DNA from 3 places in the Janthinobacterium sp. SUN100 genome. Region 3 is predicted to be linked to each of the others. Evidence: predicted binding sites of a transcription regulator. Region 3 holds the regulator's gene; each other region holds the start of a gene.

Region 1 (2,262 bases), on a different contig from region 3:
CCATCGAATTGCGGCACGGCTTGCGCACTGCGCGCCAGGCGCACGGTTTCCACGTAGTATGGCGCGAAGATCTCGACCTTGTCGTTGTCCGCCATCAACCTCTTGTCGACCGGCACATGCAACATCACATCGGCGGGGCCATAACCGAGGTAATGTCCCTTCCACACCATATTGCGCAAATCGTCGTTGAGGTTTTCGCCGGCGGGAAATGGCAACAAGCTCAGTTTCAGCCCCAGCTTTTTCGCCAGCGCTTCGGCAATATCGATATCGATGCCCGTACCCTTGTCGGAAAACGGCGCGAATTCGTTGTACACAGCCACTTTCAGGCTGCCCGACTGCTGCACCTTTTGCCAGTCGGCGCGCGCCGGCGCGGCGGCGCACAGCGCCAGGCAAGCGAGCGAGATCATCGCGCGCGCGCCCCGGAATTGAAATGAACGCATGGGACTCCTTTGTGATCAGTTCGACTTAATTCGACTCGCGGCGCGTTTCCAGATAGGTCTTGATGGCCCACATGGCTTCCTGGTTGAATACGCCTTCGAACGGCGGCATGTACACGGCCCCATTGCGCACTTTACCGTGGCGGATGGTGGTCAGGTAGTAATTGTCCGTTTCCTTGTAGCACGCCTGTTTCTTTGTCTCATTCTTGATACCGAAACAATCGCGGTCCAACTGGCGCAAGTCCGGCGCGATGCCGCCCGAGATGGCTTCGATGCCGTGGCAGCGGGCGCAATTCTGGTTGTAGGCCGAGGTGCCCACCGTCAAGGCCAGTTTGTTGCCCCGATACGGGTTTTGCTCGAGCCACTTGTCGCCTACCTTGGGCAAGCCCGTGGTATCGACGCCTTGCGGCGTGACATTGCCGTGCGCATAGGCATGCGGCAAGGTCAGCAGGGAAGTGAGGGCAACGGCGCCGGCCGCCGCCACGCCGAGCAGGGTACGAATGGAATAGGTCATGCTGGTCTCCTTGGTTTTTTTAGTCAATACCAAAGAAGAGCAAATGCCATGCCATGCACATATGCCCCACATCCGGCCGGCCATGTATCAATTTGGAACAGCTGCAACACGTAGTTGTGTCACCGCGCGCCTCAGGCGGCGGCCACCATGCAGATGCTGCCGCGCGCCTGCTGCTCGAAAGTGATACGCACGGGCAAAAATCGGGCAATCACCTCCGCATTCGTCAGCGCATGCTGCGACACCTTGTTGCAGCTGAAGGTACCGCCGCCCGCCAGCGCCATGGGCAGCAAGAGCTGGTCGGCCAGATGCTCGCCGACGGCCGCGTCCGTCTTGAGATAGGCGCGCACCTCGTTCAACAGGCGCTTGGCCACGGACTCGGCCAGCAAGGACTTTTCGCCGAACGAAGTAAACACTTCCGTGACATGCTCATGCTCCAGGGTCAGCAGCAGGACGTTGCCCGGCCCCTGCTCCGCCGGCAAGCCGACGAGGCGCAGCTGCTTGCCGCTCCAGCCCATGCCGCTGGCGACACGCTCGAGCTCGCGCTGCGCCACCTGCACATGCACGCCCGCCACCACGCTTTCCGCATACCCCGCCTTCCGTTCGCCGCGCTGCAGCAGTTGAATCGGCTGCAAGCGCCGGCACGGTTGCACGGTGGCCGTCACCTCGCCGCCGCCCGCAGGATGAAAGCCGTAGCGTTGCAGCGCGATCTCCACCTCGGCGCCCATCTGCTGCAGGATGCGGCCATACGCGCGCTGCAAAAAATGCACGGGCGGTGCCATGGCATTGTGCGTGCCGCCAGTGACGCGCACGGTGGATGGCCCATCCGCATGCAGCAGGGCCGGCAGCAAGGTTTGCAGCACCAGGGTGCAGCTGCCGGCGCTGCCGATGGCAAAGCGGTAATCGCCGCCGCGCAGGGGGCCGGGAACGAATTCCAGGCTCGACGCGCGCAGCGCCACCGGCGTCGTGCGCGCCCCGCAAATGGCGGTTGCCGCCTGCACGGCCAGCAGATGCTGGCGCAGCAAGCCGGGCTTTTCCCGCCCCGCGCGAATGTTAATCAGGCGAAACGGTTGCCCCGTGATCATCGACAGGCTCAGCGCCGAACGCAAAATCTGTCCGCCGCCTTCGCCTTGCGCTCCATCTATTTCTATCATCTCTCTTATCCTTTGACGCAGACGACCTGCTTCAAGATATGCACGACATCGACCAGCTCGCGCTGCGCCAGCATCACCGCATCGATATCCTTGTAAGCCATCGGGATTTCATCGATCACGTTTTCATCCTTGCGGCACTCCACGCCTTGCGTGGCGCGGA
Region 2 (2,262 bases), 240 kb from region 3:
TGCGTGTTGGCGGGAAAACTGTGCGTCTCGATCGGCCAGTGATATTTGCGTTTCAATGCCTTGACGATGGCGGCCAGCGAGACGCGGCCTTGCAGCGGTTCGGCGCCGGACTGGTCGCGATTCGACAGCAGCACGGCCAGGACCTGGCCGCGGCCCGTGCGCGCGCCGGGGAAGGTGGGGGTTTTGTTTGCCATGGCCTATTTTACCGGGCAATGATCGGACGAGAGGCGATGTGCCGCACCTTTGATACGGCGCAAGCGCCGCAGCGGCTTTGCGTCCACGATGGGCATTTCGCCAGGCGTGCCGGCGCCCCTCCGGCAGCCTGGGCCTATCATCATGGGGCACAGGAGCCTATCATGCACAGCCTGAACATCCACGCCATGCAATGGCAACCCGTCGCCGATATTTCCGCCGTCAATCCGCTGCTGCCCGACGATCTGGCCTGCTTTCGCGAGCTGCGCGACGTGCTGCAACGCTACGGCGCGCTCGACCGCTTCGGCATTTCCCTGATCCACCGCCATTTCGACATCGCCGACGACGAAGAGCTGATGGAGTACACGGATGCGGAAGCACGCATCTTGACGGTCAAACCTGTCAAGAAAAGCGACATCGACTGGAATCACACGACGATTACCAACTGGAAATTGACGGAAGGCGAGGAAGTGGCGCGCATCGGTTGCGGCTGCGCACGCAATTCGGGCGGCCACCTGGGCTATCACCGGGGCACCTGAGGCTGGCCGACGGCGCCCGCCAAGCGGCGTCGGCCTTTCTTACACTTCACTTCATCCAGCTCAGTCCGCTTTGCGCAAGCACTTGATTTCTTGTGATATTTTTGTGTGGCACGCAAGCTGCTTATCCCTGTCTACGAGATGAATCCAGGCAAGTCATTCTGGATTCTTTGTCCCCCGGATTTTCCGAGACTGACCACGACAAGAGGCTGCGATGAACGTTGATCACACACGAAGCAAGACCCTGGGCTGGCTGGGCGCACTGGCGGCGGCGAGCCTGCTGGCCAGCGGCCAGGCACAGGCCGGCGCGTACGGCCTGGCCGTCAATGAGTTGAACAATTTCCGCATCACCACCAGCGCCGGTGCGCTGTCGCTGGCCGGCGCCAACCGCAATGCCAGCGACAGCGCTTTTTTCGAAGGCGGCGTGGCCGTCAATCCGCGCGCCGTCAATACGGGCCCGGCCGCCAACGCCGACGTGCTGCAAGTGTGCTCGGGCGGCGGCTGCAGCGGCTTGCCGCAAAACCACTACGCGCCCAGCCCCAGTTCCACCCTGGAATTTGCCCGCGGCGATGCGCATGCCTTCGGCAACATGCTCAATGGCGGCGCCAGCGTGAGCGCCGTGGCGGAAGCACAGCGCAACACGATCGGCGCCGCCACGGCCACGGCCGGCGACACGCTGACCGGCTCCGTCAACCTGACCCTGTCGAGCGCCGGCTTCATCACCTTCAGCTTCATGGGACGGCGCGACCTGCGCACCAGCGTGACGACCATGGGCGACAAGTCGAACGTGTCGATCATGGATATCTTCAATATCTCGTGCAACAGTTCCAGCCCCGCCGGCTGCCTGTCGCACGCGAACGCCGATGGCGTGATCTTCCAGTTCGCGCCCGATGGCGATGCCAACAATGGCAGCGACATCAATGGCAACCATGGCGCCGGCAGCCTCGACCCGTTCAGCCTGAACATGACGGCCGGCACCAACGACCCCGCCACGGGGCGCGCCTTCACGAATGGCTTCGCGATGTTTTCCCTGACCTCGAATTTCGCCCTGCCGGCCGGCAGTTACACCCTGAATTTTTCCAAGTCCACGCGCACCGATATCGTCGTCATCGATCCGCCGCTTGCGGTACCGGAGCCGGGCACGCTGTTCCTGCTGGGCATGGGATTGGCGGCCCTGGCTTTTACGCGGCGCCGCCAGCCGTAATCATCCGCAGCATGAAAAACACGCGGCGCCCGCCAAGGCGCCGCGTTTTTCTATGCCGCTCAAGACGTTTTAACCGAGCCGTGCCAGCGCCTGGCGCGCCAGCTGCAATTGCTGCACATAGTAACGGTGCAGCATGGCCGGATCGCTCAAATCGCGCCCCAGTACCAGGCGCAGCTCGCTGGCGGGGCAGTCGCCGGCCTGGGTTTCTACTTGGGTTTGCACCTGCGTTCCCAACTGGCGCGCCAGCTGGCGCGCCGCCTGCTCCTGCGCGGGCCGGTACTCGACGCGCGTGCGCGCCACCTGGAAGCCGGTTTCATTGGCCAGGCGCAC
Region 3 (2,262 bases):
ATCCCCGTTTCGTGCTGCTCGACGAGCCGTTCGCCGGCGTCGATCCGATCGCCGTGATCGAGATCCAGCGCATTGTGCGTTTCTTGAAGGAGCGCAATATCGGCGTGCTGATTACCGATCATAATGTGCGTGAGACGCTGGGTATTTGCGACCGCGCCTACATCATCAACCAGGGCTCGGTGCTGGCGTCGGGACGCCCCGACGACATCATTGCGAACGAGTCGGTACGCCGGGTCTATCTGGGCGAACACTTCCGCATGTAAGCCAATGAAACAATCATTGCAGCTGCGCACTTCGCAGCACCTGGCACTGACGCCGCAGTTGCAGCAATCGATACGCCTGTTGCAATTGTCTACCCTGGAATTGCACCAGGAACTCGAGCAATTGCTGACGGACAATCCCTTGCTCGAACGCCTCGATGATCCGCTCGACCGTTCGCTGCGCCTGCTGTCCGACGGGGCCTTGAGCTCCACGGCCGCACCGGCCGAAGCGCCGCCCCAGCCGCCAGGCCAGGAGGCGCCCGCAGCGCCGGCCGAAGCGGAAGCGTTTGACGGCGAGGGGGGCGACAGCCCGGCCGCCGCGGATGGCGGCGACAGCGACTGGAGTGAGGCGAGCCGGGGCAAGGCGCCCGACGACGACGATTCGCGTCCGCAATTGGAGGCCCATCACTGCACCCTGCGCGAACACCTGATGGAGCAGATGCGCGTGACGGTGCTCGAATTGCGCGACCGCGCACTGGTCGAGCTGATCATCGACGCGCTCGACGACAATGGCTACCTGGAAGAGTCGCTCGACGACATCCTGGCGCGCCTGCCGGAAGAGCTGGAAATCGACGCCGACGAGATGCGCACGGCCTTGTCGCTGCTGCAAAGTTTCGATCCGCCGGGCGTGGGCGCGCGCAACGCGTCCGAATGCCTGGCCCTGCAAATCAAGCGCTTGCCACACATCGCCATGGTGACGCGGCGCATGGCCCTCGTCATCGTGGAAAAGCACCTGGCCTGGTTTGCCCAGCGCGATTTCAACAAGCTGAAAAAAGCCCTCGATTGCGACGATGAAGACTTGCGCGAAGCGCAGACGGTGATTCGCCAGTGCAATCCGCATCCGGGCGCCGTGTTCGCCTCGGACGTGTCCGATTACGTGGTGCCCGACGTCGTCGTCAAGCGCGCGCGCAATGGCTGGCAAGTGACCCTGAACAACGACGTCATGCCGCGCCTGCGCGTCAACGCCATGTACGCCAACTTGCTCAAGCAAGGCAAGGGGGAGGGCGCCATGGGCGCACAGTTGCAGGAGGCCAAGTGGCTGATCAAGAACATGCGCCAGCGCTTCGACACGATCCTGCGCGTGGCACAGGCGATAGTAGAAAGACAAAAGAACTTTTTCTCGCATGGGGCCGTTGCCATGCGCCCCCTTGTGCTCCGTGAAATAGCTGATACACTGGGTTTACACGAGAGTACTATCTCGCGGGTAACAACTCAAAAGTACATGCTGACCCCGCACGGCATGTTCGAGTTGAAATATTTCTTTGGTAGCCACGTCGCCACCGAAGCGGGGGGCGAAGCGTCATCGACGGCGATACGGGCATTGATCGTGCAACTGACAGGAGCAGAAGACCCTAAAAATCCTTTATCCGACAGTAAGATTGCGGACATGCTGGGGGAACAAGGCATGGTGATTGCGCGACGTACTGTTGCCAAATACCGGGAAGCATTAAAAATTCCGCCAGTGAGCCTGCGTAAGTGTTTGTAAGTTTTTTTCGGTTCCTCTGCGGGCCGGATAGGATGGACCGCACGAACCCGATCATCTTTAGGAGTGTGTATGAATCTCACCATCAGCGGACATCATCTCGAAGTGACACCAGCCATCCGTGAATACGTACAAACGAAGCTGGAGCGCGTGAAACGTCATTTCGATCAAGTCATCGATATCGCCGTGATTCTGACCGTGGATAACCTCAAAGAGAAAGAAAAACGTCAAAAGGCTGAAGTCAACCTGCGTTTGAGCGGCAAGACTGTCTATGTGGAAAGCTTGGCGCACGACCTGTACGCCGCGATCGATACGCTGATCGACAAGCTCGATAGGCAAGTGATGAAATACAAAACCAAAGTGCAAGGGCACGGTAAAGAGGCGATCAAGCATCTGCCAGACAACTCCGAGGAAGAAGCCGTCGTCGCCGTCTAAGGCCACCCGCTTCCAGCAGTTGTGATCAATTAAGGGCGCACATTGCGCCCTTTTTTGCGCCCAGCGGAACGCAATGTTCCCCGC

What was found. Region 3 encodes sigma-54, which starts transcription at its own class of promoters, with help from an activator protein. Its sites were predicted from a motif close to TGGCANGNAANCTGCTTT; they were not measured.
Region 1: a site for sigma-54 is predicted at 988-1,005, ahead of pedF (cytochrome c-550 PedF). Genes of this name have one in related genera too.
Region 2: a site for sigma-54 is predicted at 838-855, ahead of O0881_RS18475 (PEP-CTERM sorting domain-containing protein). Genes of this name have one in related genera too.

The regions. Positions count from the first base shown of each region.
Region 1 covers NZ_JAPUBU010000009.1:4,930-7,191, reverse strand. The annotation lists gene O0881_RS29070 (transporter substrate-binding domain-containing protein) at 1-440, opposite strand, end outside; gene pedF (cytochrome c-550 PedF) at 466-951, opposite strand; gene rtcA (RNA 3'-terminal phosphate cyclase) at 1,083-2,102, opposite strand; gene O0881_RS29055 (RtcB family protein) at 2,108-2,262, opposite strand, start outside.
Region 2 covers NZ_JAPUBU010000003.1:433,122-435,383, forward strand. The annotation lists gene O0881_RS18465 (hypothetical protein) at 1-194, opposite strand, end outside; gene O0881_RS18470 (hypothetical protein) at 357-731, shown strand; gene O0881_RS18475 (PEP-CTERM sorting domain-containing protein) at 943-1,932, shown strand; gene O0881_RS18480 (tetratricopeptide repeat protein) at 2,002-2,262, opposite strand, start outside.
Region 3 covers NZ_JAPUBU010000003.1:190,871-193,132, reverse strand. The annotation lists gene lptB (LPS export ABC transporter ATP-binding protein) at 1-263, shown strand, start outside; gene O0881_RS17355 (RNA polymerase factor sigma-54) at 268-1,746, shown strand; gene raiA (ribosome-associated translation inhibitor RaiA) at 1,816-2,178, shown strand.